DNA from 3 places in the Variovorax palleresanus genome. Region 1 is predicted to be linked to each of the others. Evidence: predicted binding sites of a transcription regulator. Region 1 holds the regulator's gene; each other region holds the start of a gene.
What was found. Region 1 encodes LexA, which represses DNA repair genes until DNA is damaged. Its sites were predicted from a motif close to ACTGTATNNNNATACAGT; they were not measured.

Region 1 (9,973 bases):
CGCGCTGGCGGTTGTCGGATAGCCGCTGCAGCGAGCCTCCGGCGCAGAACCATGCGCCTTCGCCCACGATGACGACGCTGCGGATCTCCTCGCTGCTCTCGGCGCCGTTGAGCGCCTCGATGCCCGCGGCGTAGATCTCGGGGCCCAGCGCATTGCGCTGGGTCGGGTTGGCGATGGTGAGCACCATGGTGCGTCCCTCGCTGGTGCTCTTCAGTTCGGCGGTCATCGCTGTGATGCTTTCGTTGGGGTTGGCTTGTTTATTCTTCTTCGTGCAGCAGGCTCAGGCCCAGCGCGCCGCGGCGGCGCAGCCACGGGCTCGGGCGATAGCGCGGATCGCCGTAGACGGTCTGCAGGTTGAACAGCACCTCGAGCATGTTGGTGGGGCCATACAGGTTGCCCATGGCCAGCGGGCCGCGCGGGTAACCCAGCCCCAGCTGAACCGCGGTTTCGAGATCAGCCGGTGAGCAGACGCGCTGCTGGCACATGTCGGCGGCAATGTTCACGATGTTGCCGATCACGCGCTGCGTGACGAAGCCGCCGCTGTCGCGGATCACGCTCACGGCCTTGCCGTCGCGTGCGAAGAGGGCGTGCGCCACATCGCGGATGTCGCGCCGCGTGGCCGGGTTGGTGGCGAGCACGCGGCGCTTGGTGGCGGCATCGTCGATCAGCATGTCGATGCCGACGGTGCGCGTGGCATCCAGGCGCTCGACAGCGGCCACCGTGGTCACGTCGAAGCCCAGCGGCGCCACCAGGATGAGCGACGTGGGCGCGGCCGTGGCACCGCTGTCGATCTGGGCGCCCAAGGCGTTGACCAGCCGCAGCAACTCGGCCCGGCGCGCGGCGCGGGGCGAGACCCAGACGGAAGGCAGCTCGGAGAGCGTGGGCGGTGCGGCTTCGGGAACCTGCTGCATCACGCCGTCGTTGTAGCTGTAGAAGCCTTCGTTGGTCTTGCGGCCCAGCACGCCCGCCGCAAGGCGCTGGGCCGTGATCACGCTGGGTCGGAAGCGCGGCTCCTCGTAGTACTGGTGATAGATCGACTCCATCACCGGGTGCGACACGTCGAGCGCCGTCAGGTCCAGCAGCTCGAACGGGCCCAGGCGAAAGCCGGCCTGCTCCTTGAGGATGCGGTCGACGGTGGCGAAGTCGGCCACGCCTTCTCCCACGATGCGCAGTGCCTCGGTGCCGTAGCCGCGCCCGGCGTGGTTGACGATGAAGCCCGGCGTGTCCTGCGCCTGCACGGCGCTATGGCCCATCTGCACCGCATAGCCGGCAAGCTGTTTGCAGACTTCGGTGGAGGTCTTGAAGCCGGCCACCACCTCGACCACCTTCATCAGCGGCACGGGGTTGAAGAAGTGAAAGCCCGCCACGCGCTCCGGCTGCCTGAGCCCGGCCGCAATGGCGGTGACCGACAGCGACGAGGTGTTGGTGGCGAGCGTGGCCGTGGGCGCGACCACCGATTCGAGTTCGCGGAACAGCGAGCGCTTGACCTCGAGGTCTTCGACCACCGCTTCGATCACGAGGTCGCACTGGGCCAGGGCCGCAACCGAATCGACCGCCTTGACGCGGGCGATCTGGGCATCGCGCGCCGCGGCGTCGATCTTGCCCTTCTCGTGCAGCTTGTTCCATTGGGCCGCGAGGGCTTCACGCCCGCGTTCGGCCGCGCCTGCAAAACTGTCGAGCAGCAGCACTTCGCTGCCCGCCTGGGCAGCGATCTGGGCGATGCCTCGACCCATGGCGCCGGCGCCGACGACGCCGATCCGGGTGTAGTTCACTGTCATTGAAAAAGATTTTCGCTGGTTGATGGGTCCGGGCCTGCTTGCAGGCGCCGGGCCCGGAGTTGCGCAGCCTTCGATTTTGCAGCCACGGGCCTCGGGGGCGTGCCGGGTTTTACGCGGGTCCGCGCTTCAGGCCGCGCGGCGGCTGCGCTCGATGGCCACGCTCAGGCCGATGGCCAGCAGCAGCAAGGCGAAACCGACCCAGTTCATCCAAGCCACCGCATCGTTGGCAAGCAGCCATCCGCCCAGTCCGGCACCGACGGCCTGGCCGATGTAGATGCCCGAGCTGTTGAGCGCCACGGAGCCCGGCGCGAGAGCGGGGGCCAGGCCCACCAGCCGCGCCTGCTGCGCCGAATTGGTCGCGAAGCAGCCCAGGCCCCAGGGCACGAGTACCGCCGCCAGCCATGGGAGTGTGCCGGCCCAGGGCCAGAGAAAGAGGCTGAGTGCAATCAATGAACTGGTCACGAGCACCATGCGGCCGGCGCCCGCACGGTCGATGAACCGGCTCACCAGCATGTTGCCAACCAGGCCGAAGGCGCCGAACAGGGCCCACATCAGGCTCAGCGTGGTGGGATCCGCGCCGAAGTTTCGCTTCAGCAGCGGGCCGAAATAGCTGAACAGAACGAACTGGCCGGCACCCTGCAGGGCGGTGACCGAAACGATGCCCATCAGCACCGGGCTGCGGAGCACGCGCGACCAGGCTGCCGCCGTCAGTGCCGCGGGCCGGATGCCTCGCGGCAGGGTCAGCCAGATCGACGCCGCGCTCGCGATGCTGAGCAGCGCAACGGCCAGGAAAGCCGTGCGCCAGCCCAGGTGGCCGCCAATCAGCGCGCCAAGGGGGAGGCCCAGCACCGAGGCCATCGACCAGCCGAGAAAAACGAAAGTCACGGCGCGTCCGCGCTGCTCCGGCGGCACCAGCATGCCGGCGCAGGCCGCGGCCTGGGGCGTGAAGATGGCCGGTGCCACCACCGTGAGCATGCGCACCGGCAGCAGGGCGCCGAAGCTCGGCATCAAGGCCGCGACCACATGCCCGGCGGCGTACCAGACGAGGGTGAGGGCGAGCAACTGGCGGCGATCCCAGCCCGCGACCACGGCCGCCAGCAGCGGCGCACCGAGGCACATCACGATCGCGGCGGCCGTGATCAGCTGGCCGGCAGCTGCAACGGTGACGGCAAGCGACGTGCTGATCTCATTGAGCGTGCCGGGCACCACCATCACGCCCGTGCCGATCACGAAATTGCCGGCCAGCAGCGCCCAGAGCGCGCCCCGGGGCGCCGGCCGGCTCACTGAAGGACCTTCGCCTTCGTCTGCGGTATCCGCCTTGGGGCGGCCCGGCGGCTCATGAGATCACCGGCGAACCTGCAGCGCGCCGGGATTCACGATGTTGGTGGGGTTGCCCTTGATGAAGCTCACGACATTGTCGAAAGCCTGGCCGAAATAGCTTTCGTAGCTGTCCTGCTCCACATAGCCGATGTGCGGCGTGCAGATGCAGTTTTCGAGCCGCAGCAGCGCATGGCCCTGCAGCGGCGGCTCGCTCTCGAACACGTCGACGGCGGCCAGCCCCGGCCGGCCGCGGTTGAGCGCGGCCAGCAGCGCATCGGCCTCGACCAGTTCGGCGCGCGAGGTGTTGACGAAGAGCGCGGTCGGCTTCATGCGCGAAAGATCCTCGAGCTTGACCAGGCCGCTGGTTTCTTCGTTGAGCCGCAGGTGCACCGACAGCACGTCGGCGGCGGCAAAGAACTCGTGGCGGTTCTGCGCTACCTGGAAGCCGTCGGACCGGGCCTTGGCGCAGCTGGCCTCGCGGCCCCAGATGACCACCTGCATGCCGAAGGCCTGCCCGTAGCGCGCCACCAGCTGGCCGATGCGGCCATAGCCCCAGATGCAGAGCGTCTTGCCCTTGAGCACCGAACCCAGCCCGAAATTGGGCGGCATCGAGGCCGATTTGAGCCCCGACTGCTGCCACGCCCCGTGCTTGAGGTTGCTGATGTACTGCGGCAGGCGGCGCATGGCCGCCATGATGAGTGCCCAGGTCAGCTCGGCCGGCGCCTGGGGAGAGCCGGTGCCCTCGGCCACTGCCACGCCCCGCTCGGTGCAGGCCGTGACGTCGATGTGGCCACCCACGCGCCCGGTCTGCGAAATGAGCTTGAGCTTGGGCAGCTTTTCGATCAGCTGGCGCGAGATGTGGGTGCGCTCCCGTATCAGCACGATCACGTCGGCATCCTTCAGGCGAACCGAAAGTTGACCGATGCCCTTGACCGTGTTGGTATAGACCTTGGCCGCGTACGCGTCCAGCTTGGCGGCGCAGCGCAGCTTGCGCACGGCGTCCTGGTAATCGTCGAGGATCACAATGTTCATGGCGTGCCATTGTGCCTCGCAGCATTGACATGACGCGCGTGTGAACGTTTGGATACCCACCCCCGGCCATGGTCACCGGGGCTTGCACGGGTTCAGTGCAGGCGCGTGGAGCGTGGTGCGGTGCTGACCGCCTCCATGGCTTCGAGCGCCGCCAGCCGATCGAGTTCGGCGCAGACGTCGGCCATGCGCCCCGAGATCACCATGCGGTTGGTGCTGCGCTTTTCGCCCTGGGGCCCGTCGACCACGCGAATGACGCGAAGCGGCCGGCTGGGTGCTGGTGCTGCATTGGGTGCCGCGGCGCCGTGGGGGCGCGCCGTGCAGGCCGGCCGAACCGCGACGTAGCGCAGTCCGGCGGAGGCGCTGCCGCTATTGTCGCGGTGGCGGGGCCGGCGTGCCGGCAGCAGGCGGCTTGCCAGCGATTGCAGCGGCATCCACAAATCAACGATGGTGAGGAGGGCGATTCCCATGTGAACTCCAAAAAAGTCTGAGGTTGAACACAGGCAGGATTTCTTTGAAGGGACGCAACAGGGTGATGGCGACTTTGCGCCATACGCCCGCCACCTGTTGCGGCCGAATGAGGTGCTGCTTTCGGCAGGCCGCAGGGCCTACATCAGCATGGTGTTGCGGATGAGGCCGACCGCCAGGCCTTCGATTTCGAAGGGTTCGCCGGGCTGGACCACGATGGTCGGGTAGTCGGGGTTCTCTGCGTGCAGCTCGATGACCTGCTTGTTGCGCTTGAGGCGCTTGACCGTGACCTCGTCGCCGAGGCGGGCCACCACGATCTGGCCGTTGCGCGCTTCCTTGGTGGCTTGCACCGCCAGCAGGTCGCCGTCCATGATGCCGGCGTCGCGCATGGACATGCCGCGCACCTTCAGCAGGTAATCGGGCTGGCGCTGGAACAGCGTGTTCTCGACGTAGTAGGTCTGGTCGACGTGCTCTTGCGCGAGGATGGGCGAGCCCGCCGCGACGCGGCCGATGAGTGGCAGCGCAAGCTGCGCCATGCCGGGCAGCGAGAGGGAAAACTGGTTGTTGCGCGACTCGTTGAGCGAACGCAGCGCATCGCCCTTGAGGCGAATGCCGCGCGAAGTGCCGCTGACGAGTTCGATCACGCCCTTGCGGGCCAGCGCCTGCAGGTGCTCTTCGGCCGCATTGGCCGACTTGAAACCCAGCTCGCTGGCGATTTCGGCCCGCGTGGGCGGAGCGCCGGTACGGGCGATGGCGCTCTGGATCAAGTCCAGGATTTGCTGCTGGCGGGCGGTAAGCTTCACGGCGAACTGCATATGTGGTTCCTTGCGGCACTGGCTGAATATCCAGTACCTGTATTTTTAACCAGTTTTTAAAAGTTGGCAAGCATGGTCAATTCCCTTTCGTCCGGCCTGCGGCGCGTCGTGGTGCTGGGCACCGGCGGCACCATTGCGGGTCGCGCCGCCAGCGGCGGCGACAACATCGGCTACACCGCAGGGCAGGTGGGCGTGGCGGACCTGCTCGGCGGCGTCGATGCGCCCGATGGCGTGGCGCTCGAAGCCGAGCAGGTGGCGCAGCTCGACAGCAAGGACATGGGCTTCGATGTCTGGCTGCAACTTGCGCAGCGCTGCGCGTTCTGGCTGTCCGAGGCCGACGTGGCGGGCGTGGTGATCACGCATGGCACCGACACCATCGAAGAGACGGCCTACTTTCTCCAGGCGGTGCTTGCACCTGGCAAGCCCGTGGTCCTGGCCTGCGCCATGCGTCCCGCGAGTTCTCTTTCGCCCGACGGCCCACAGAATGTGCGCGATGCCATCGCCGTTGCGGCCACGCCGGGAGCGCAGGGCGTGACGGTGGTCTGCGCGGGCACGGTCCACGGTTCGCTGGATGTGCAGAAGGTGCACCCCTATCGACCGGATGCGTTTTCATCGGGCGATGCAGGCCCGATCGGCTACGTGGAAGAGGGGGCGGTGCGGCTTCTTCGCGACTGGCCGCGATTGCCGGTGAGTGCGGCTTCGAAGATTCCCGCAACGAAGGCAGGCGCGGCAACGCACTGGCCGAGGGTCGAGATCGTCACCAGCCATGCCGGCGCAACTGGCGCCATCGTCGATCTGCTGCTGCAGGAGCGTGCAGCCGGCGTGGCCGAGCCGATTCGGGGATTGGTCCTGGCCGCGACCGGCAATGGCACGGTGCACCATGCGCTGGAGGCTGCCGCGCTGCGAGCCCAGGATGCGGGAGTGGCCGTGCTGCGCGCCACACGCTGTGCGAGCGGGCGCATCCTGCCAAGAGCTGATGATCGCTTGCGGGACGCCGGTGCCCTGACGCCCGTCAAGGCTCGCATTGCGCTGATGCTGGAGCTGCTCGAAGCCACTGCCGCCTGACGGCGGCTCGCGTTCAGCTGCTCAGGGCAGCGAGGGCGCGCTGGGTGATTTCGTCGACCGTGCCGACGCCGCTGATGGCGCGGTACTTCGGCGCCGCGGCCGGATCGGCCTTGGCCCAGGCCGAGTAGTACTCGACCAGCGGACGCGTCTGCTGGCTGTAGACATCGAGCCGCTTGCGCACGGTTTCTTCCTCGTCGTCCTTGCGCTGAATCAGGTCTTCGCCGGTGACGTCATCCTTGCCCTCGACCTTCGGCGGGTTGAACTTCAGGTGGTAGGTGCGGCCCGACGCGGGGTGCGAGCGCCGGCCGCTCATGCGTTCGATGATGTCGCTGAACGGCACGTCGATTTCGAGCACGTAGTCGAGCTTGACGCCGGCCGCCTTCATGGCGTCGGCCTGCGGAATGGTGCGCGGAAAGCCGTCGAACAGGAAGCCATCGGCGCAATCGGGTTGCGCGATGCGTTCTTTCACGAGGTTGATGATCAGGTCATCACTCACCAGGCCACCCGATTCCATCACCGCCTTGGCCTGCTGGCCAAGCGGCGTACCGGCCTTGACGGCGGCGCGCAGCATGTCGCCGGTCGAGATCTGAGGAATGCCGTACTTCTGGCAGATGAAAGCCGCTTGCGTGCCTTTGCCCGCCCCGGGCGCGCCCAGCAAAATTAGTCTCATGGTGTCCTCGGAGGGTTCTTGGATCTTGTGTCGCACCCAGCGCCGGCCCTAGAGCCGTGCAAGGCGGAATTGCGTCGAGGATAGCATGCGTAAGCGTGAAGAATTTCCGTCAATCGCCACGGATATTGATGCAACTCAGGGGGCCAACTGGGCTGCAAAGACCGCGCGCACGCGAGCAAGGTCTTCGGGCGTGTCGATGCCCGGACCGGGAGCCACCTGGCTGACATGCACCGCGATGCGATGCCCATGCCAGAGCGCGCGCAATTGTTCGAGTGCTTCGGTGGCCTCGATGGGGGCGGACGCCAGCGAAGGAAACTTGCGCACGAAGCCGGCGCGGTATCCGTAGATGCCGATATGGCGCAGCGGCCGAGGCGAAGGGAGCACGCCCGGTGGCGCACCGCCGGTGGAGCCGTCGCGCCACCATGGAATGGGGGCGCGGCTGAAGTAGAGCGCATTGCCCTTTGCATCGAGCACGGCCTTCACCACGTTCGGGTTCAGAAAGTCGTCGAGCGAATCGATCTCGTGGGCCGCCGTGCTCATGGCGGCTTCCGGGTGAGCTGCCAGCTCAGAGGCCACCGCGTCGATCAGGGCCGGGTCGATCAGTGGTTCGTCGCCCTGCACGTTGACGACGATATCGTCGCCGTCCAGGCCCAGTTGCTCGCAGGCTTCGGCCAGCCGGTCGGTGCCGCTGGGATGGTCCTGCCGCGTCAGGATGGCCTGCACGCCGTGTGCCGTGCAGGCCGCGACGATGGAAGGATCGTCCCCGGCAACCACCACGCGCGCCGCGCCGGATTGGCTCGCGCGCCGGGCGACGCGCACCACCATGGGCAGGCCGGCAATGTCCGCCAGCGGTTTGTTGGGCAGCCGCGTCGAAGCCAGCCGTGCCGGCACCAGGACGGTGAAGCTCATTGGTTCTCCCTTGGCGCCGCGCTCACAGCCCCAGCTCTTCGTCGGACAGCGTGCGCGCCTCGTTCTCCAGCAGCACGGGAATGCCGTCGCGCACCGGATAGGCCAGGCGTGCGCTGCGCGAGCAGAGCTCCTGCTTTTCGGGGTTCCAGGTCAGCGGGCCCTTGGTGACGGGGCAGACGAGCAGTTCAAGCAGCTTGGGATCCATCGAGCGATGATAGCTTCGCATCGAGCGCCGCGAAGAATTGCGGCTCGGGTACGAAGTGCAATGGCACGGCCAGCGCATCCGGGGCTTGCCGCCAGAGCTTGACGGCATCTTTCTCGGTGCAGACCAGAGGGAGATCACGGTCGGAAGGGCGTTGCCAGCCCTCGAAGTCGAAGTGGTCGGGCAGCGCGATCGTCTCCGCCAGGGCGAGGCCGCGCGCGCGCAGCATCTCGAAGAAGGCCTCGGGCCGCGCAATGGCCGCAAGCGCGATCACCGGTTTGCCGGCCAGGGCATCGAGCGGTGTGCGTTTTCCGTCGCTCGCAACCGCGTCTTGTGCCAGGGCGCGAGTGGCGGTGTAGCCGTCCTCGAATGCCGGGTGCTCGCCGCTATGGAGCACCAGGTCGCACGGACGCGGCCAGCGCTCGCGCAAGGGGCCCGCGGGCAGCCGCCAGCCGTTGCCCACGCCGCGGTCGTCGAACACGCAGATTTCGACGTCGCGAGCGAGCGCCAGGTGCTGCAGCCCGTCGTCGCTCACGATGACCTGCGTGGCCGGGTGCCGGGCAAGCAGGGCGCGCGCGGCCTCGACGCGGCGCCGCGCCACGAACACGGGCGCGCCGGTGGCACGGCGGATCAGCGCGGGCTCGTCGCCAACATCTTGCGGATCGCTTTCGTCCTCCACTTCACGGCAGTCGTCGGTGCGGCGGCCGTAGCCGCGCGACACCACGCCGGTGCGCAGGCCGCGAGCCTGCAGATGCCGAACCACGGCCATCACCACCGGCGTCTTGCCGGCGCCGCCCGCAATGACGTTGCCGACCACGATCACCGGGACGGACACGCGGTCCGTTTGCAGCCAACCTTGTCGATAGAGCCAGCGCCGCAGCGCGAACAGCGCCGCATAGAGCAGCGACAGCGGCCACAGCATGCAGGCCAACGCACCGCGGTGCAGCCAGGCACGCTGCAGCCGCGAAGCGGGCGCACTGGCCGCGCGGCTGTTGCCGGGAGTGCTGCGGCCCTGCAACGGCACTCAGTGCCCTGCTTGGGCCGTCGATTGGGCTGCGAACGTGATCTGCACCAGGCCCGCGCGGCGTGCGGCTTCCATCACCGTGATCACGGACTGGTGCGGGCTGCTCGCGTCGGCGCTGATGATCACCACGCTGTCCTTGCCGCCCGTGGCTGCCGCACCCAGCGCGGCGGCCACCGTCGCCACGTTGCGGTCTGGCAGAGGCGTCTTGTTGATCGAATAGCGACCGTCGGCGGACACCGCCACGATCACTTCCTTGGGATAGTCGCGCTGCGAGTCGACGTCCGCCGTCGGCAGGCGCAACTGCATCTCGGTGAACTTGCTGTAGGTGGTCGACAGCATCAGGAAGATGAGGACGACCAGCAGCACGTCGATGAACGGGATCAGATTGATCTCCGGCTCATCGCGGGCGCCATGGCGAAACTGCATGCGGCCGCGGGTCATGGCGAGCCTCCGCTGGACAGCGCTGCGCTCGCAGTGGCAAGCGTTAAGGCCATCATTTCCGCAATGCGTTCAGGTGGCGGGCAAAGCGCTCGCCGGAGAGTTCGAGGTTCAGCAGGTATTCATCGACCCGGCTGCGGAAATAGCGCCAGAAGATCAGGGTCGGAATGGCCACGATCAGGCCAAACGCCGTGTTGTACAGCGCGATGGAAATGCCGTGCGCCAGTTGCGCCGGGTTCCCCGATCCCACCGCGC
Region 2 (9,973 bases), 2.3 Mb from region 1:
TTGAGCGACTTCTTGAGTTCGTCGGCGTTGGCGCCTTCGCGCTGGGCCAGGTCGGCCTGCATGCGCAGGCCCGCGAGCGGCGTCTTGAGCTGGTGCGCTGCGTCGGCCAGGAAGCGCTTTTGCGTGTGGATCGAATCGTTGAGCTTGTCGAGCAGCTCGTTGACCGAAGACACCAGCGGCACCACCTCGAGCGGCACCGACGACTCGTCGAGCGGGCTCAGGTCGCCCGGGCGCCGCTCGCGGATGCGCGCCTCCACGACCGACAGCGGCTTGATGCCGCGCACCAGCGCCAGCCAGATCAGCAGCACGGCCAGCGGCAGGATGGCGAACTGCGGCAGCAGCACGCCCTTGATGATTTCGGTGGCCAGCACCGACTGCTTCTCGCGCGTCTCGGCCACCTGCAGCAGGGCCGGGGCCGAATCGTCGTTGCCGTCGGCCAGCCAGAGCGAGGCCACGCGAACCTGCTTGCCTCGCATTTCGCCGTTGCGAAGCGTGACCACGCCGGTGACCGGCGGCTCGTCGGTGTTGGGGTGGGGCACGTCGGGCTCGCCGCTGAGCAGCTTGCCGTGGCTGTCGAGCAACTGGTAGTAGACGCGGTCGGCGCCGTCGGCGCGCAAGATCTCGCGCGCCGGCTGCGGCAGCACGAACTGCGTCTGGCCCTGCTGCACCGTGACGAGCCGCGCCAGCGTCTGCACGTTGTATTCGAGCGCGCGGTCGAAGGGCGCATTGGCAATGCCCTGTGCCACCAGCCACGTGACGCCGATGCTCACCGGCACCAGCAGCAGCAGCGGCGTGAGCATCCAGTCGAGGATCTCGCCGAACAGGGAGCGCTGGGCGCGCTGAAACAGTTTCAAGGCTTACGGCCTCCCGAGCCGCCGGGCATGCCCGGGCGTCATTGCTGGATTTTTTCCAGGCAGTAGCCGAGGCCGCGAACGGTGGCGATGCGCACTGGCCCTTTCTCGATCTTCTTGCGCAGGCGGTGGATGTACACCTCGATCGCGTTCAGGCTCACTTCCTCGCCCCACTCGCACAGGCGCTCCACCAGCTGGTCCTTGCTGACCAGGCGGCCGGCGCGCTGCAGCAGCACTTCGAGCAGGCCGAGTTCTCGCGCCGAGAGCTCGACCATCTTGCCGTCGATGGTGGCCACCCGGCCGGCCTGGTCGTACACCAGCGGGCCGTGCCGGATGGTGTTGCTGGTGGCGCCCATGCCGCGCCGCGTGAGCGCCCGCACGCGCGCTTCGAGCTCCTGCAGGCTGAAGGGTTTGGCCATGTAGTCGTCGGCGCCGTGGTCCAGGCCCTTGACGCGTTCTTCCACGCTGTCGGCCGCGGTGAGCACCAGCACGGGCAGTTGCGAGCCGCGCGCGCGCAGGCGCTTCAGAATCTCGATGCCATGGAGGTTGGGCAGTCCGAGATCGAGGATCAAAAGGTCGAACTCGCTGTGCGTCATGAGCGCGGCATCGGCCTGCGAGCCGTTCGCCACATGGTCGACCGCCGCGCCCGAGGTCCGCAGGCTGCGCAGCAGGGCATCGGCCAGCACCTGGTCGTCTTCGGCAATCAGAATCCGCATGAGCCACCTCCGGCCGTTCGGGCACCGCGCTGGCGCCGCGTTCACATATGTCTCTGTCTCTCCCGGCCGAGTCTAGCCCTCCTCTGTGTACGCTTCCAGGCCGATGGTGACCACGGTGGCAACGTCATTGCCGACGCTGGCGCGGAATTCGCGCTCGGCCTGCGTCACCGCGCCGCGGAAGGCGTCGAGCCACGCCAGCCCGTCGGCAGTGAAAAGCACCTGCCGCGCCCGCGCATCGAGCGGGTCGGGCCCACGCGTGACGAGGCCCCACGCCTCGCACTGGTCCACCAGCGCGCCCATGGCCTGCTTGGTCATGCCGGCGCGCTCGGCCATCTCGGTCAGGCGCGAACCCTCGCGCGCCAGGTGCCGCGTGATGTGGATGTGCGCGGCGCTCACCTGGGCCCGGGCGGCAAGGTTCGACAGCGCCAGCGGCACGTCGACGTCGTGCGCCATGAGTTCGAGCACGCGCTCGTCGAAGCGGCGCATCGCATGGCCCAGCAGGCGGCCCAGGTGGGTTTGCCGCCAGGCGTCGGGATCGGTTGGAAAAGCGGTTTCGGCCATCGACTAAATAGTAAAGCAAACTGACCAAAAAATGGGTTTACTCAAACCAATCAACCCCTACACTACTGTTCAAGCATCCAGCCTGTGATTAAAAGCAGATGGATGGCAGTCACACACAAACCGTTGATTTTCAAGGAGATTTCCACATGGACGCAGTTGTCAAGGGCGCAAGCATCTCGGTCGCCAACAGCGAAAAGGCCAAGGCCTTGCAGGCCGCACTGGCCCAGATCGAAAAGCAGTTCGGCAAGGGCACGATCATGCGGCTCGGCGAAGGCGAGGCGCTCGAGGACATCCAGGTGGTCTCCACCGGCTCGCTGGGCCTGGACATCGCGCTGGGCGTGGGCGGCCTGCCGCGCGGCCGCGTCATCGAAATCTACGGCCCGGAATCCTCGGGCAAGACCACGCTCACGCTGCAGGTCATCGCCGCCATGCAAAAGCAGGCGGGCACCTGCGCCTTCGTCGACGCCGAGCATGCGCTCGACGTGCAGTACGCCCAGAAGCTCGGCGTGAACCTGTCCGACCTGCTGATCAGCCAGCCCGACACCGGCGAGCAGGCGCTCGAAATCGTCGATTCGCTGGTGCGCTCGGGCGCCGTCGACCTGATCGTCATCGACTCGGTCGCTGCGCTCACGCCCAAGGCCGAAATCGAAGGCGAAATGGGCGACTCGCTGCCCGGCCTGCAGGCCCGCCTGATGAGCCAGGCGCTGCGCAAGCTCACCGCCACCATCAAGAAGACCAACTGCATGGTCATCTTCATCAACCAGATCCGCATGAAGATCGGCGTGATGTTCGGCTCGCCCGAAACCACCACCGGCGGCAATGCGCTGAAGTTCTACGCCTCGGTGCGCCTGGACATCCGCCGCATCGGCACCATCAAGAAGGGCGACGAGGCCATCGGCAATGAAACCAAGGTCAAGGTGGTGAAGAACAAGGTCAGCCCTCCGTTCAAGACGGCCGAGTTCGACATCCTGTTTGGCGAAGGCATCAGCCGCGAAGGCGAAATCATCGACATGGGCGTGACCGCCAAGATCCTCGACAAGTCGGGGGCCTGGTACGCCTACAACGGCGAAAAGATCGGCCAGGGCCGCGACAACGCCCGCGAGTTCCTGCGCGAGAACCCCGAGCTGTCGCGCGAAATCGAGAACAAGGTGCGCGAGTCGCTGGGCATTCCGCTGCTGGCGGCCGATGCCGGCGCCCCCGCGCCCGAAAAAGCCGAGAAGCCCGCGAAGGCGGCCAAGGCGGAGAAGGCCGACAAGGGCGAGTAAGCAAGCACAAGTACACGCGGCCTCCTGCGGGGCCGCGCAAGCGACCATAAGGCATGGCTTTCGGCGCCCCCTCCCTCAAAGGCCGCGCATTACGGCTCCTGAGCCAGCGCGAACATTCGCGCGCCGAGCTGGAGCGCAAGCTGGCCCGGCACGAAGAAGAACCCGGCACGCTGGCCCGCGCGCTCGACGAGCTGGCCGCCAAGGACTTCATCAGCGAGCCGCGCGTGGTGGCCTCGGTGCTCAACCAGCGCGCTGCCCGGTCGGGCGCCTTGCGGGTGCGCCAGGAGCTGCAGGCCAAGGGCATTGCGCCGGACGCCATTGCAGCGGCCGTGGCCAGCCTGCAAGATACCGAAGTGGAGCGCGCCACGGCCCTCTGGCGCCGCCGTTTCGACGCGCCCCCCGCTGATGCGAAGGAGCGCGCCAGGCAAACACGGTTTCTGCTGGCGCGCGGTTTTTCGGGCGCCGTGGTGGCCAAGGTACTCAGGAGCGATTTCGATGCCGACAACGACGAATCAAGCGAATGAAGATGCCGTGCAGTCCCGCGTCGTCACGCAGCGCGTGGCCTGCGACTGGCGCCGCGCCTATGCGCTGGCCTCCGAGCCGGCGCGGCTGCCCGACTGGGCCAGCGGCCTGGCCAAGAGCACATTGGTCCCTCATGGCGATCACTGGATGGCCACGACGCCCGACGGCGAAGCCCGCCTGCGCTTCGCACCCGCCAACGATTTCGGCGTGCTCGACCATTGGGTGGCGCCCGAAGGCGTGCCCGAAATCTATCTGCCGTTCCGCGTGATCGGCGTCGCGCCGGGCATTTGCGAGCTGCAGTTCACGCTGCTGCGCCAGCCGCACATGGACGATGCGGCCTTCGAGCGCGATGCCGGGTGGATCGCGCGCGACTTGCAGTCGCTGCGGCACCTGCTCGAAGCCGGCTGAATCGCCGGCCACATTGCCGCGCGCCAGCCGGCGCCGTGCTGTGGGCCCAACCCGATGGCATGATCGGCGCCGGCCGGTCCCGTGCGAGGACCGCCTTCACAAAACTTCGGAGGAGGAAATCCCATGTCTTCAGGACCTGCTGGTCAGCCGTCGCTCGTGCGCACGGGCGCCAAGGCCGGGGCCGCTTTCGTCGGCTCGGTCATCAAGGGCGGCCTGCTCGCGCTGATTCTCGGCGGCGGCGCTTTCTTCTATTACCTGGGCCAGCTGCACGGCCCCGGCAACACGGCGGCACGCGCGGGCGGCGCCGGCGCGGTGCTTGCGCTGGTCACGTCGCCGCCGCTGCTGGTCGCGGTGCTGCTGCTTCTTTTCGTTGTCGTCTACGTGATGCTGGGTGTGCAGCAAGGCCGAGCCAAGGCGATGCAGCACCTGGTGGCCGCGCGCGGCGAGGCCGTGTCCGAGCGCCTGGCCGGTGCGATCGCGGGCCGCATCGAATCCATGCCCCGTACCCACGGCACGCTGCAGCGCGCCGCCGACTGGCTGTCGGTCGATGCCTTGAGCAAGCAGCTTGCGCCGGTTCTGGGCGAAGGCAAGGCCGTGCGCTCGGTGGTCGGCTTTGTGCTCAACCGGCTGCCGATGAGCGACATGCTGGCCGAATGGCAGCAAGGCCGTGCGGCGCACGGAGAGCCGGTGGCAGCGGAGGGTGCTGCGCAAGACCCGGCCTTGCGCGCGCTGCTCACGCGCCGCATCAACGAGACCTTGCAGGAGATGTCGACGCCATCGCGCAAGCCGCTCTACATTGCGCTGGGCGCGCACGCCGTTCTGCTGGGCGTGGGCCTCTGGCTCGTCAACTGAACCGAGGCGAATTGCAAACGGCTGGCGCTCAGAGCGCCAGCATCAGCTTCAGGTTCTGCACCGCGGCGCCGCTGGCGCCTTTGCCGAGGTTGTCCAGGCGCGCGATCACCACGGCGTGGCGGTGGTCCTCGTTCGGGAACACGCGGATCTCGAGCTGGTTGGTGTCGTTCAGCGCCAGCGCGTCGAGCTTGCCGTCCTCGGTGGGCGGCAGCACTTTGACGAACTGCTCGGGCGTGTTGCTCCTGGCGTAGTGCGCAGCCAGGGCGTCGTGCAGGTCGCCGGACTTCGGCTTGCCGGGCAGCAGGTCGAGGTGCAGCGGCAGTTGCACGAGCATGCCCTGCTTGAAGTTGCCCACCGAAGGAATGAAGACCGGCCGGCGGGTGAGGCCGGTGTACTTCATGATTTCAGGGATGTGCTTGTGCTTGAGGCCGAGCGCGTAGGTCTCGAAAAGCGGCGCCTTGCCGCTCTCGTAGTCCTCGATCATGGCCCGGCCGCCACCCGAATAGCCGCTGACCGAAGGCAGCGAGATCGGGAAGTCGGCGGGCAGCAGGCCGGCGTCGACCAGCGGCCGCACCATGGCGATGGCGCCGGTCGCGTAGCAGCCGGGGTTGCCGACGCGGTCGGCCTTGGCCACGGCCTGCCAGTGGCCCTCGGCGAGTTCGGGAAAGCCGAACACCCAGCCGGGCGCCACGCGGTGCGCGGTGGAGGCGTCGATGATCTTGGGCTTCTTGCCTTGCAACTGGTCGATCAGCGCCACCGATTCGCGGGCGGCGTCGTCGTGCAGGCACAGCACCACGAGGTCGACGCCGGCCATCAGCTCGCGCTTGGCGTTCACGTCTTTTCGCAGCTCGGGCGCGATGCTCACGAGTTCGATCTGCGGCATCGTCTGGAGCCGTTCGCGAATCTGCAGGCCGGTGGTACCGGCTTCGCCGTCGATGAAAACCTTGGCCATATCGGAGTATGCGTAGTGTGGCTAGAAGAAAGTACGTATTGACCGCAAGGACACGTCGGGATTGGTGCGGCGCACCATGATACAGTCCGCGGTTGTTCGCCGCCCCCAGCCGTCAGGCTGCCGTCGCCCGCGAGCAACAGAGCCAAAGACGCCTCAGACCCCAGATCTCCCGTTCTCAACTTCCTCCTTCCGAGAGACATCCCTCATGAAGATTCACGAGTACCAAGGCAAGGAAATCCTTGCCAAGTTCGGCGTGCCGGTGCCGCGCGGCATCCCGGCCTATACGGTTCAGGAGGCGGTCGAGGCCGCCCAGAAACTTGGAGGCCCGGTCTGGGTCGTCAAGGCCCAGATCCACGCGGGTGGCCGCGGCAAGGGTGGCGGCGTCAAGGTCGCGAAATCCATCGAAGACGTCAAGAAGCTCGCCGGCGAGATCCTCGGCATGCAGCTCAAGACTCACCAGACCGGCCCCGAAGGCCAGAAGGTGCGCCGCCTCTACATCGAAGATGGCGCCGACATCAACAAGGAATACTACGTTTCGGCCGTGACCGACCGCGCGACCCAGAAGGTCGCGTTCATCGCTTCGAGCGAAGGCGGCATGGACATCGAGGAAGTGGCCCACTCCTCGCCCGAGAAGATCATCACGGTGTTCGCCGACCCCAAGGAAGGCCTGACCGACGCGCAAGCCAAGCAGATCGCCGACGGCATCGGCATGCCGGCCGACTCGACCGCGCAAACGGTCGACATCCTGAAGAAGCTCTACGCCTGCTACATGGAGACGGACGCCTCGCTGGTCGAGATCAACCCGCTCAACCGTGACAGCAAGGGCAACGTCATGGCGCTGGACGCCAAGTTCAACTTCGACAGCAACGCGCTGTTCCGCCACCCCGAAATCGTGGCCCTGCGCGACCTCGACGAAGAAGACGCGGCCGAAGTGGAAGCCTCGAAGTTCGACCTGGCCTACATCAGCCTGGACGGCAACATCGGCTGCCTGGTGAACGGTGCCGGCCTGGCCATGGCCACCATGGACACCATCAAGCTGTTCGGCGGCGAGCCGGCCAACTTTTTGGACGTGGGCGGCGGCGCCACCCCCGAGAAGGTCACCGAAGCCTTCAAGATCATGCTGAAGAACAAGAACGTCGAGGCCATCCTCGTCAACATCTTCGGCGGCATCATGAAGTGCGACACCATCGCCACCGGCGTGATCGCAGCCTGCAAGGCCGTGAACCTGCAAGTGCCGCTGGTCGTGCGCATGAAGGGCACCAACGAAGTCGAAGGCAAGAAGCTGCTGGCCGATTCGGGCCTGCCCATCATCAGCGCCGACACCATGGCGGACGCGGCCCAGAAGGTCGTCGCAGCAGTGAAAAAGGCCTAAGGAACAAGTCATGTCGATCTACATCAACAAAGACACCAAAGTCATCACGCAAGGCATTACCGGCAAGACCGGCCAGTTCCACACCGAAAAGTGCCAGGAATACGCGAACGGCAAGAACTGCTTCGTCGCGGGCGTGAACCCCAAGAAGGCCGGCGAGTCGATCTTCAACATCCCGATCTTCGGTTCGGTGAAGGACGCCGCCTCGCAAACCGGCGCCACCGTGTCGGTGATCTACGTGCCGCCGGCAGGCGCAGCCGCCGCCATCTGGGAAGCCGTCGAGGCCGACCTGGACCTGGCGATCTGCATCACCGAAGGCATTCCGGTTCGCGACATGCTCGAAGTGCGCAACAAGATGAAGGCCAAGGAAGCGGCCGGCGGCAAGAAGACCTTGCTGCTGGGCCCCAACTGCCCCGGCCTCATCACGCCCGACGAAATCAAGATCGGCATCATGCCCGGCCACATCCACCGCAAGGGCCGCATCGGCGTGGTCTCGCGCTCGGGCACGCTGACGTATGAAGCCGTGGCGCAGCTGACCGAAATCGGCCTCGGCCAATCGTCGGCAGTCGGCATTGGCGGCGACCCGATCAACGGTCTGAAGCACATCGACGTGATGAAGGCCTTCAACGACGATCCGGACACCGACGCCGTCATCATGATCGGCGAAATCGGCGGCCCCGACGAAGCCGACGCAGCCCGCTGGTGCAAAGAGCACATGAAGAAACCGGTGGTCGGCTTCATCGCCGGTGTGACCGCCCCTCCCGGCAAGCGCATGGGCCACGCCGGCGCGCTGATCTCGGGCGGCGCCGACACGGCCGATGCCAAGCTCGCCATCATGGAAGAGTGCGGCTTCACCGTCACGCGCAACTTCTCGGAACTGGCCAAGCTGCTGAAGGCACAGCTCTAAAAACCGCAGCGGCGCTCCTCTCCTGCGCACCACGCAAAAAGAAAAAAGCGCCCGCAAATCTTGCGGGCGCTTTTTTCACTACAACACAGTGGAACAAGAGGCATGGAACTCCTTCAAAGCACCGATTTCTGGATCGGCCTGGTCAAGATTGTCTGGATCAACATCATTCTTTCGGGCGACAACGCCGTGGTGATTGCCATGGCTGCCCGCTCGTTGCCGGCTGCGCAGCAGCAAAGAGCCGTGCTGTTTGGCTCGGGCGCAGCCGTGGTGCTGCGGATCGTGCTGACCATCGTCGCGGCCAAGCTGCTTGCGCTGCCCTACTTGCAGATCCTCGGCGGCCTGCTGCTGCTGTGGATCGGCCTGCAGCTGCTGGGCGAAGAAGAAGAGGGTGGCGGCGAGGCCAAGGAATACGGCGGCATGATGGCGGCCGTGCGTACCATCCTGCTGGCCGACCTGGTCATGAGCCTGGACAACGTGATTGCGGTGGCCGCTGCGGCCCAGGGCAGCATGGTGCTGCTGGTGCTCGGCCTGGCCATCAGCATTCCGCTGGTGATTTTTGGCAGTACGCTCATGATCAAGCTTATGGAACGTTTTCCGATCATCGTCATGCTGGGCGCCGCCCTGATCGGCTGGGTTGGCGGCGAAACCATTGCTGGCGACGTGTCGCTTCAGGGCGCGCTGGTTGCCAACCCGTGGCTGCACTACGCCGCCGCCGCTGCCGGCGCCCTGTTCGTGGTGGCCGCGGGCCGCTTGCTGCAACGGCGTGCGCGCGCCGCTGCGGGGCACTGATGGCGACGCGCTCGCGCTTGTAAGACATGGCGAGCGTCGGCGCGTCCCTCTTTTCCAATCGGCCCTCGCTGAGCTGGGAGTTCGCGGCCCTGACCGACGTCGGGCGCGCCCGGGCCCACAACGAGGACGACCTCAAGGTGGACCCGGCACGCGGTCTCGCCGTGCTGGCCGACGGCATGGGGGGCTACAAGGGCGGCGAGGTGGCAAGCGCCATGGCCGTTACGATGGTGCATGCCAGCTTCGCCCGCTGGTACGCACAGGCCGGCTCGCAGGCGCCCGCCCGGGTGATCCGGCGCGCATTGCAGGCCGCCACCGACGAGGCGAATTCAGCCATCTTCGAGGCCGGCATGACCAACCCCGAAGTGCAAGGCATGGGAACGACCCTGGTGCTGGCCGCCTTCAGGCCGCAGCGCGTGGTGGTCGGCCACATCGGCGATTCGCGCTGCTACCGGCTTCGCAACAACAAGCTCGAGCAGCTCACGCGCGACCATTCGCTGCGGCAGCAGCAGCTCGATGCGGGCGCCATCACCGCCGAAGAAGCCCTGAACTCGCCCCACCGCAACCTGGTGACGCGCGCGATGGGCGTGGAGCCCCAGGTCCTGCTCGAAATGCATGAGCACACGGCAAGGCCTGACGATCTCTACATGCTGTGCTCCGACGGGCTCAGCGAGATGATCACCGATGCGCAGCTTTTCACGCTTTTGAGCCACGATATCGGGCTCCGGCAGAAAGCCTCACTTTTGGTTGCAATTGCAAACGACAATGGCGGCCGAGATAACAT
Region 3 (9,973 bases), 4.2 Mb from region 1:
CACCTCCGTGGGCGCCGAAGTGCTTGCGCGCACCGATTTCCTGGTCAACACCTTCGAGGTGGCGCTGCGCGACATCGAAAGCACGGTGCAGCGCGGGCGGGCTTTCGTGCGCGTGGGCGTGATCCCGTCGGCCAGCGCGCGCGTGACGGCCGCGGCCAGCGAGTTTCTGGAGGCCGGCGATCGCGAGGTCGAGATCGCCTGGCGCGACGCGCCTTCCACCATCCTGCTGGCCGAACTGCGCAGCGGCCAGCTCGACATGGCGGTGGCTGCGATCACCGAGCCGCCGGGCGGCCTGGCCTGCATCGACCTGTTCCGCGATCCGCTGGTGCTGGTGGTGCGTCGCGACCATGCGCTGGCCGCGGCTGCAGACACGAGCTGGGAGGCCATCGGCAAGGAGCGGCTGGTGCTGTTCGAAAGCGGCAGCATGCCGGCACTCGGCAACCCGGCGCGCGCGCAGTTCGAACAGGGGGCCGAGCCCTATCGCGTGAGCTATTCCGAAACGCTCTATGCGCTGGTGCGCAGCGGCCAGGCGCTGGGACTGATGCCGCGGCTTTATACCTCGTCGCTGCGCGACCCCGAGCTGGTGGTGCTGCCGCTGCTGAAGCCGCGTGTCGAGCGGCGCGTGGTACTGGCCTACCTGCCGGGGCCGATGCGCAACGTGGTGGCGCAGGAGCTGATTGCTTTCTTGCGCGAACGGCTCCCGCAGGCCGGTGAGGCCGCGGTGCGGCGTGTGGCGGCGAAGGGAAAGCGCAGCCGGCGCTGACGCCGGACAGCAGGTTCAGTACAGCTCGGCCGCGGCGTGGATGGTTTCGCGCACGCGCGGATAGATCTGCGCGTTCCACTTGCTGCCGCTGAAAACGCCGTAATGCCCCACGCCGGCTTGGAGATGATGAACCTTGAGGTACGGCCGGATGCCGGTGCAGAGGTCTTGCGCCGCCACCGTCTGCCCGACCGAGCAGATGTCGTCGCGCTCGCCTTCCACCGTGAGCAGCGCGGTGCGGCGGATGGCCGCGGGGTTCACCGTGCGGTTGCCCACGGTGAGCACGCCGCGCGGAAGGTCGTAGGTCTGGAACACGCGCTCCACCGTCTCCAGGTAGAACTCGGCCGGCAGGTCGTTCACCGCCAGGTATTCGTCGTAGAAGAGGCCGATGGTGCGGGCCTTCTCGATGTCGCCCTCGACCAGGTGGTGGACCATGTCCTGGAACTGCTTCTTGTGGCGCTCGGGGTTCATGCTCAGGAAGGCCGAGAGCTGCAGGAAGCCGGGGTACACGCGCCGCATCATGCCGGCATGGGGCCACGGCACGTGGCTGATGAGGTTGCGGCGAAACCACTCGATGGGCTTGCTGTTCGCGAGCTCGTTCACGCCGGTGGGGTTGACGCGGCAATCGACCGGGCCGGCCATGAGCGTGAGGCTGCGCGGCGTGGCGGGGTTGTCGTCTTCGGCCATCAGCGCCGTGGCGGCCAGCGCGGCCACGCAGGGCTGGCAGACCGCGACCATGTGCACGCCCGGGCCGATGGCTTCGAGGAACCGGATGACCTGCAGCGTATAGTCGTCGAGGCTGAAGCCGCCATGCCACAGCGGCACGTCGCGCGCGTTGTGCCAATCGGTCAGGTAGACGTCGTGGTCGCGCAGCAGGGTGCGCACGGTTTCGCGCAGCAGCGTCGCGAAATGGCCCGACAGTGGTGCAACCAGCAGCACGGGCGGATGCACGGCCTGCGTGTCCTTGCGGAAATGCAGCAGGGTGCCGAAGGGCGAAACCAGCGTTATCTCTTCGTGCACCACGGTTTCCACGCCGTCGACCGGCACGCTGGCAATGGCGTAGTCGGGGCGCGAATGGGTCAGCCGCATGCGCGAAAGCACGTCGAACTGTGCGGCCATGCGCCGCAACATGGTGCGTTCGGTGCCGTCCTTCCAAAGCGCCTGGCCGAGGTACTGGGCTGCGAGCCGGGAGGGCGAGAGCAGGTCGGCTTGGTTCTGGTAGGCCCGGTACAACATGAAAGTAGTACAGGCAAGTTGCGGGCCAAGCGGTGGCACAGGCCTTGCACGGCCATGGGAGCCAACCGGCAGCAAGCACCGTCAAGGAGATCCACGATGGCCAAACCCGTTCTCACGATCAGCAGCAGGAACTACGGCGCCTGGGCGTTGCGGGGCTGGCTGATGTGCAGGCTGGCCGGACTCGACTTCAGCGAAAAGATCATCCCGCCCGACGACCCGGCCATGAAGGCCGAGATGCTGCTGCTCTCTTCGTCGATGCTGGTGCCCTCGCTGCAGCACGGCAATGTCAAGGTGTGGGACACGCTGGCCATCGGCGAATACCTGAACGAGATCAAGCCCAAGGGCGCGCTGCTGCCGGCCGACATCCAGGCCCGCGCGCACTGCCGCGCCATCTGCGGCGAGATGCATTCGGGCTTCGCCTCCATGCGCGGCGCATTGCCGATGAACATCAAGGCTCAGTTCCGCGGCTTCAAGATCTGGTCGCGCGCGCAGGCCGACATCGACCGCATCGTCGCCATCTGGCGCGAATGCCTGAAGACCTACGGCGGGCCCTTTCTCTTCGGCAAGCAGCCGGGCATGGCCGATGCCATGTATGCGCCGGTGGTCACGCGCTTCCTGAGCTACGACGTGCCGCTGGACAGCGCCTGCGCCGCGTACTGCAAGCGCGTGATGGACTTGCCCGCCATGAAGGAGTGGGTGGCCGCCGCGAAGGAAGAGCCCGAGGAAATCGACGAGCTGGATGCGGAGTTCTGACCTGCCCGCGTGGGGTGCCGGCTAGTGCCGGAACATCCGCAGGTCGAGCGGGCTTTCCTCGCCGAGCCACATGGCATGCGCCGTGTGGTCGGCAAAGTCGTCGCCCGTGACGCCGTGCACGAAGATGTCGAGGCCGTCGCGATGGGCCTCGAGCCATTCGATGACCTGGTCGAACTCGGCGGCGTCGAAGGCCAGTTGGCAGCTCCAATGCGTGTGCGGGCCGACCAGCCGCTCGTGCACCCGCCCGACCACCACCATCAGCTCCCGGCCCGCCTGCTCGCACAGCTGCCTGGCCTGCGCCACCGTGGCGGGGCCGAAGTAGACGTGGGCGTGGTATTGCGGATAGAGGTTCTCGGGGCGGCGCGGCATGATGCGGTCATTGTGAACCCAACCGGAAGCGCCCGCTGTAGCGGAACACGTCGCCGAACCAGCGGTGGCGCAGCACCATCTTCATGGTGAAGCGGTCGGCGTCGTCCGGGTCGGGCCGCTCCTCGACGTAGGCGGTTCCCATCAACAGGCCGAGCGGCAGCGGCAGGTGCAGCCGGCCCAGGCGCCAGACGTAGCCGAGGTCGCGAAACACCAGCGCGCCTTCTTCCGCGCTCACCGCCAGGCGCATGCCGAGGCCGAATCGCACGTACTCGATCACCTCGCCGCCGCCCGCTGGCGCGCGCGCCATGTGTGAGCGAAAGTGGAACGGCGCGCGGCCCTCGAAGCTGAAGACGCGGTCCCAGTACAGGAGCGCGTCGCCGGGCCGGCAGCGGTAGTGCACTTCGATGGGGACACGGGTGCCGGTGTAGGGAACGAGCGCACCGAACAGGCGGCCGAAGGGCATCAGCACGCGCGCCCAGGGCGCATGGTGCACCTCGTCCATCGTGCCGCGCACGCACACGTGGGCATTCGAGAACGGGGCCATGGTGTAGTGCCGGCGGATCACGTCGCCCAACTGCTCCCAGCCCGGGCCGAGCGCCTGCTGGAAGACGGGGCGCATGTCCTTCATGCGGCCGCCACGGCGGTTTCGCTGCGCGCCTTGTAGAAGCGCAGGATGTGCTCGGAGAAGTCGCCCAGCAGAAACTGCGCCACGCGGTCGGCATACCAGTTGAAGCGCGTGCTCACGCGCCAGGAAACATCGATGCGAAGCTCCGTGCCGCCCTCGCGCGGCGTGAGCGTGTAGGCCGAATCGCGCAGGTCGAAATAGTGGCCGCCGATCACCACGTGGTCGTCCAGCGCGCCAGCGGGAAAGGAATCGGGCGAAAAGCGGTAGCGCCAGCTCACGCGCTGCAGCGGCTGCCACTCGGTGATGACCTCCTCGAAGTGCACGTCCTTCTGCCACTGCACCTTGCGCACGCGGCCTTCGGCGGTGTCTTCGGTCAGGGCGCCCACCGGCATCGGCACCCCGATGCGATAGGCCCAGGCATCGCCGACTTCGCTCGGCCGGATGTCACGCACTTCGTTGAGTTCATGCCATACGCGCTCGGCAGGCGCGGCGATGAAGAGCGTGCGCGAGGTGTTCGAGATCTGTTCCGGGTTGGGCCAGTGCGGCTCGACCGCACCCAGCGCCAGCGGCAGCACCGCGAAGCCGTAGAGCGCAGGCTTGGGCCAATTGGTGATGCGGCAGACGATGCCCATCGCGAGGCCGCCGAGGCTCCCCATGACGCTGAACAGGGGCACGATGACGACGGCGCAGATCATCCCTTCGATGAACACCAGCAGCGTGCCGACGACGAACAACGCGGTCGAGACCCACGGCGCCCAGATGTAGTAGCCCCAGCTGCGCCGCTCGATGCGCTCGGCCATGTAGACCGTGACAGCGCCGCACACCGCGGGCGCAAGATAGATGAAGGAGCCCAGCATGGCCGAGAAGCGCTGGCCCGGCAGGCCGCTGAAGGCGATGCGAAGCACCAGCGCTGCCGCGGCGCCGACGATCAGCGGCCAGAACCATGCGAAGGGCATGCGGCGCACGGGCATGTCGCGCATCTGCGCGGCGTCGGCCTCGATGGGTGCCAGTTCCCGGGGGCTGGCTTCGGCGGGTTCGGTGCTCATGAAAGTTTCTTCTCCTCGTGTGTTGTTCTGGATCCGACAGGCGTTCAGCCGCTGCGCTTCGCAGTCACCATGCAGTAGTCGAAGTCGCGCCAGAAAAAGCCCAGCACCAGCGCGCAATAACTGGCCACGATGTGCTTGCGGCGCCAGGGGCTCAGCCTGCCGCGCGCCTTCCAGAGTTCGGCCAGCGCAAAGCGCGTGGCAAGCGCCGGAATGTGCAGCGCGCTGGGCGCCACGCGCCATCGCAGCGACTGCACCTCGATATCTTCGAATCCGTGGTGGCGCAGCGCCTCGACGAAATCGCCGCGCACGGCCAGCGTGGGCACGGCCCAGCTGTCGGCCCACAGGCGGTGCAGCCAGCCGGCAAGCCGGCCCGGCCGTTGCCGCAGCAGGAAGCCGTCGACCACCGCAAGCCGCGCACCCGGCTTCAGCAGGCGGGCCGCCTCGCGCACGAAATCGGCCTTGGACGTGCCGCTGGCGTAGCAGGCGCTTTCCACGGCCCAGGCGCCGTCGGCCTTTGCGGTGGGCAGGCCGGTGCGCGTGTAGTCGGCCTCGATGTGCGCCATGCGGTCGGCCACGCCGGCACCCGCGTCGAGCCGCACGGCGATGCTGTTCTGCACCGGCACGTTGGTGACCGTGACGGCATACAGCGAAGGGTTGTCGCCCACCAGCGTGCGTGCGGTGGCGCCGGCGCCGCAGCCGAGGTCGATCACGCAGCGGCGTTGCGGCGCCTCCTGCGTGGACCGGGGCTCGTCGAGCTTCAGCGCGCGGCCGACCGCGCGGTTCATTTCCACCAGCATGCCTTCGCGCCGCAGCGGGTTCAGCCCGAGCCGCCAGAAGCCGAAGTGCATGTTGTAGCTGGGGCTCCAGGCGCGGTAGTCGTCCGCCACCTCGGTGAAATAGTCCTGCGTGTCGGCCTTGGTGATGGGCTGCGCGGTTTCGGGCGAGGGCGCGTCGGCCGCACCGGCCATTCGAGGCACGCGGAAATCGGGCTGGAAGACATTCGGCATGAAAGCTCCTTTTTTCAGATCCGGCAGTTGCCGCTGGCGCAGGTGCGGGACGACCGCGCCGCCTTGCCGGCAAGCAGGGCCACCAGCCAGCGCGGCAGCCGGTAGCGGTTGCGCGCAAGCACGCCATAGGCGCGGTCGGCGAACGGCGCGACCCATGGCAGGTCGAGCAGGAAGCTGCCACTCGGCAACCCGACGGCATCGCGGCAAGCCCGGATGGCGGGAACGCCGACGAACACCCGGCCCGCCGCGTCGACCACGTGGATGGCCGTCATCAAGGCCTCGCGCGGCGCCGGCCCGGCATCGAACCCGGGGGGCGAGCAGTCGACGAGTTCCAGCCGGGCGGCTGAATCCCGCGTCTTCATTGCGCTCATTTCCGCCGTGCAGAGGATGCAGGTGGCGTCGAAATACACGGTGAGCGGGTAGGCGGCGGTGAGGTGCATGTTGGGTTTTTCGTTGTTTCTGTCAAAACAGAAATAATCAGGCAAAAAAAAGGACTCAGATCATGGGCAGGCTGGCGTGATGGGCGTCGGGGTCGTCGTCGTCCTTCTTCGAGGCCGGAGTCGTCGGCGCCGGGGCATCCCCGCGAACGAACTTCTGCACGCTGGCGCCGAGCGTCAGCACCTTGTCGAGTGTGCCGGGCGAGAGCCGCAGCATCTCGTCGGCCCAGGTGGCGAGCTTGCTCATCAGGTCCATGGTGGAGCGGATGCGGTCTTGCGCATCGGCCGGCTCCTTCAGGAAGTCGGGGCTGGAGACGATCTCGCGCAGCACGCGGATGGTGGGGTCGAATTCGCGCTCCTTGCGCTCGCGCACCACGGTGCGGAACAGTTCCCACACGTCGACACTGGTCTCGAAATAGTCGCGCCGGTCGCCCAGGATGTGGGTGACGCGCACCAGGTTCCACGCCTGCAGTTCTTTCAGGCTGTTGCTCACGTTGGAGCGGGCCACGCCAAGCGTCTCGGAGAGTTCTTCCGCGTGCATGGGCTTGCCGCGTGCGAACAGCAGCGCATGGATTTGCGAGACCGTGCGGTTGACGCCCCACATCGAGCCCATTTCCCCCCAGTGGAGAACGAACTTGCGTTGGATGTCGGTGAGTTCCATGCCTCGAAGTCTAGGATTTTAGAAATTTCTGTCAAGAGAGAAATGAAAATTCGTTTGCTCGGCAGGTGCAATTGGAATACTGTACAAATAAACAGTATTCAAAGAGAAAGGATCTGCCATGCCCGCCGCCCACATTCCCATCCACGCCATCAAGGGCCGCGGCGCCGCCACGCGCCTGGCGCACCGTTTTTCGCGCGACGAGCGCAACGCTTTCGACGACGGCTGGGGCACGCTCGAAGAAGGCGCTGCCGAAGCCGAAGAGCTGCCGCCGCTCGCCACCGAGGTGCGCTTCGAGGACGTGAAGTCGGTGCTGAACGAAAACGACTCCCCCGATATTTCCTTCGATCGTTCGCTCAACCCGTACCGCGGTTGCGAGCATGGCTGCATCTACTGCTTTGCCCGGCCCACGCACAGCTATCTCAATCTCTCGCCGGGGCTCGACTTCGAAACCAAGCTCATCGCCAAGCGCAACATCGTGGAGGTGCTGCGCAGCGAACTCGACCGCAAGAGCTACAAGCCGAGCCACGTCGCCATCGGCACCGCCACCGACTGCTACCAACCGATCGAACGCGAGCTGCGGCTCACCCGTTCGGTGATCGAGCTGCTGAAGGAAACACGGCATCCGTTTGCGCTGGTCACCAAATCGAGCGCGGTGGAGCGCGACCTCGACCTGATCGCACCCATGGCCGCCGAGCACCTGGCCGCCGTGTACATCACCGTGACCACGCTCGACGGCGAACTGGCCCGCAAGCTGGAGCCGCGCGCCGCCGCGCCGCACCGGCGGCTGCGCACCATCCGCACGTTGGCCGAGGCGGGCGTGCCGGTGGGGGTGAGCGTGGCGCCGCAGATTCCCTTCGTCAACGAAGACATGGAACAGGTGCTCGAGGCCGCATGGGAGGCCGGTGCGCGCAGTGCCTTCTACACCGTCATCCGGCTGCCGTGGGAGGTGGCGCCGCTCTTCAAGGAATGGCTCCAGCTGCACTACCCGCAGCGCGCGGACCGCATCATGGCCCGCATCCACGAGATGCGCGGCGGCAAGGACTACGACGCTGACTTTGCCACGCGCATGAAGGGCTCCGGGTTGTGGGCCGACCTGATTCGCCAGCGCTTCGAGAAGGCGGCGAACCGCATCGGCTTCAACCGCGAGCGCATTGCGCTCGACCTCAGTGCGTTCCGGCCACCTGGCGCGGCGGGGCAGGGCATCCTGTTCTAGGGCCGGTCAATGCCGATGCCGTTCGCCATCGGAACTCCCTGCTTTCGGCGGAAAAAGTTTTGCCTCATGAAGAGGTCGATTTGGAAGTAGATTCAAGTTCGGCCGATGCACGGGGAATGCCCCGTGGTTGCGCCAGAAAAGGTATCTATGAACGGGGTATGGCTGGTCGTGATGGGGGTTTCGGGCTGCGGCAAATCCAGCCTCGGGGCTGCGCTGGCGGTCGGGTTCGGGCTGCCGCTGATCGAGGGCGACGACTACCACCCGCCGGCCAACGTCGAGAAGATGAGCCGAGGCATCGCGCTGACCGACGCCGACCGCGCCGGCTGGCTCGCGACGCTGGCGCATACGTTGGCCAATGCGTCGCAGGGTGCGGTGCTCACCTGTTCGGCGCTCAAGCAGAGCTACCGGGACCAGTTGCGCGCGGGCGTGCCGGGACTGCGCTTCGTGTTCATGGAGATCGAGCGCGCCGAAGCCGAAAGCCGCGTGGCCGCGCGGGCCGGTGCGGGCGAGCACACGTTTCCGGCGAGCCTGGTCGCCAACCAGTTCGCGACGCTCGAATCACCGGTCGGCGAGCCGGGTGTGCTCGCGCTCGATGCGACCGCGCCATTGGGCCAGTTGGTCGCGCAGGTGAAGGCCTGGCTGCCCGCCGATTAGTCCTTGCTGCCGGCGCGCAGCGCCTCGAGCACCACGGACACGCGGTCCATCGTGTCGGCGACTGTTTTCAGCTCTTCCTCGGTGGCCGGCGCCACCATCGCCGTGACCAACTCGGCCTGGACCGCCAGGCCCTTCTGTGCCATGGCCATGCCGTCAGGCGTGAGCGTGAGCCGCCGGATGCGCGCATCGGCGCTGTCGCTTTCGCGCCGCACCCAGCCCCTGGCTTCCATCTGCGTGAGCAGCATGCTGACGCCGCTCTTGGCGACGAAGCAGCGCGCCGCGAGCGCCTGCTGCGTGATGCCCGGCGTGGTGGCGATGGTGGCCAGCACCTCGTGTTCGCCGACGCGCAGCCCGATGGCAGCGAGCCGCGAGGTCATGACCGCATCGCAGAGGTTGTAGGCCCGCACCACCGCCAGCCAGGCGAGCGTGCCGTGGGGCGACGAGGGAGCTCTGTCGGGTTTTCCGGACTTCGGGGGTTTTGCGGTGGCCATTCGATATCGTTCAGTATTGAACATATACTGTTCATTGTCGAACCAATTCTAGTCGCGCCATGAACCTCTACCTCCGCCTGCTGATGACCCTGCTGCGGGCCTGGCGCGCACCGCGCCTGGCTCCGGGCGACACGCTGGAGCGGCGGCTGCGCGTGCTGCCCAATGACCTCGACATCAACGGCCACATGAACAACGGCCGCTACCTGACGATCATCGACCTGATGCTGGTCGAATACTTCGTGCGCACCGGCTTTGCCGCCACCATGCTGCGCCAGGGCTGGCGGCCGATGTCGGGCGGTTCGCTCATCAGCTACCGGCGCGGCCTGAACCCCTTCGACGTGTACACGCTGCGTTTCCGGCTCGACGCGACCGACCAGCAATGGAACTACATGCGCTTCGAGTTCGTCAAGGACGACAAGGTCTGCGCCGCCGGCTACATGAAGGGCGCCGCGGTGGGACACGGCGGGCTGGTGTCCAACCTCGAGTCGTACGCCGCCATGGGGCTGGTGCCGCCAGCGCATGCGCTGCCGCCGCCGGTGCGCGACTGGATCGCCGCCGAGCAGGGCGTGATGAGCGCCGCTTGGTAAGCCGCGCCGGCGGCAAGCCCTTGGATCAGCCGATGACTTCAGGCCAGTCGGTGTGGAAGAACTGGCCTTCGGGCTTGTCGACGCGCTCGTACGTGTGGGCACCGAAGAAGTCGCGCTGCGCCTGCAGCAGGTTG

Region 2: the regulator LexA is predicted to act here: its motif matches at 2,193-2,210, upstream of recA (recombinase RecA).
Region 3: the regulator LexA is predicted to act here: its motif matches at 6,973-6,990, upstream of ACJ7Z0_RS24400 (PA0069 family radical SAM protein).

Annotation. Positions count from the first base shown of each region.
Region 1 covers NZ_JBJNVP010000002.1:179,702-189,674, reverse strand. The annotation lists gene ACJ7Z0_RS04710 (oxepin-CoA hydrolase, alternative type) at 1-226, opposite strand, end outside; gene ACJ7Z0_RS04705 (3-hydroxyacyl-CoA dehydrogenase) at 258-1,778, opposite strand; gene ACJ7Z0_RS04700 (MFS transporter) at 1,905-3,062, opposite strand; gene ACJ7Z0_RS04695 (D-2-hydroxyacid dehydrogenase family protein) at 3,123-4,130, opposite strand; gene ACJ7Z0_RS04690 (hypothetical protein) at 4,223-4,597, opposite strand; gene lexA (transcriptional repressor LexA) at 4,736-5,410, opposite strand; gene ACJ7Z0_RS04680 (asparaginase) at 5,483-6,475, shown strand; gene adk (adenylate kinase) at 6,489-7,145, opposite strand; gene kdsB (3-deoxy-manno-octulosonate cytidylyltransferase) at 7,281-8,054, opposite strand; gene ACJ7Z0_RS04665 (Trm112 family protein) at 8,077-8,259, opposite strand; gene lpxK (tetraacyldisaccharide 4'-kinase) at 8,240-9,178, opposite strand; gene ACJ7Z0_RS04655 (ExbD/TolR family protein) at 9,281-9,706, opposite strand; gene ACJ7Z0_RS04650 (MotA/TolQ/ExbB proton channel family protein) at 9,774-9,973, opposite strand, start outside.
Region 2 covers NZ_JBJNVP010000002.1:2,453,454-2,463,426, reverse strand. The annotation lists gene ACJ7Z0_RS15535 (sensor histidine kinase) at 1-854, opposite strand, end outside; gene ACJ7Z0_RS15530 (response regulator) at 893-1,567, opposite strand; gene ACJ7Z0_RS15525 (MarR family winged helix-turn-helix transcriptional regulator) at 1,640-2,128, opposite strand; gene recA (recombinase RecA) at 2,275-3,393, shown strand; gene recX (recombination regulator RecX) at 3,447-3,917, shown strand; gene ACJ7Z0_RS15510 (SRPBCC family protein) at 3,925-4,323, shown strand; gene ACJ7Z0_RS15505 (hypothetical protein) at 4,447-5,175, shown strand; gene argC (N-acetyl-gamma-glutamyl-phosphate reductase) at 5,204-6,127, opposite strand; gene sucC (ADP-forming succinate--CoA ligase subunit beta) at 6,333-7,499, shown strand; gene sucD (succinate--CoA ligase subunit alpha) at 7,510-8,403, shown strand; gene ACJ7Z0_RS15485 (YjbE family putative metal transport protein) at 8,506-9,192, shown strand; gene ACJ7Z0_RS15480 (Stp1/IreP family PP2C-type Ser/Thr phosphatase) at 9,219-9,973, shown strand, end outside.
Region 3 covers NZ_JBJNVP010000002.1:4,376,853-4,386,825, forward strand. The annotation lists gene ACJ7Z0_RS24355 (LysR family transcriptional regulator) at 1-763, shown strand, start outside; gene ACJ7Z0_RS24360 (polyhydroxyalkanoate depolymerase) at 779-1,996, opposite strand; gene ACJ7Z0_RS24365 (glutathione S-transferase) at 2,093-2,749, shown strand; gene ACJ7Z0_RS24370 (DOPA 4,5-dioxygenase family protein) at 2,771-3,118, opposite strand; gene ACJ7Z0_RS24375 (DUF4166 domain-containing protein) at 3,126-3,746, opposite strand; gene ACJ7Z0_RS24380 (SRPBCC domain-containing protein) at 3,743-4,789, opposite strand; gene ACJ7Z0_RS24385 (SAM-dependent methyltransferase) at 4,834-5,796, opposite strand; gene ACJ7Z0_RS24390 (thiol-disulfide oxidoreductase DCC family protein) at 5,811-6,236, opposite strand; gene ACJ7Z0_RS24395 (GbsR/MarR family transcriptional regulator) at 6,292-6,894, opposite strand; gene ACJ7Z0_RS24400 (PA0069 family radical SAM protein) at 7,013-8,107, shown strand; gene ACJ7Z0_RS24405 (gluconokinase) at 8,255-8,761, shown strand; gene ACJ7Z0_RS24410 (MarR family winged helix-turn-helix transcriptional regulator) at 8,758-9,252, opposite strand; gene ACJ7Z0_RS24415 (thioesterase family protein) at 9,312-9,839, shown strand; gene gnd (decarboxylating NADP(+)-dependent phosphogluconate dehydrogenase) at 9,865-9,973, opposite strand, start outside.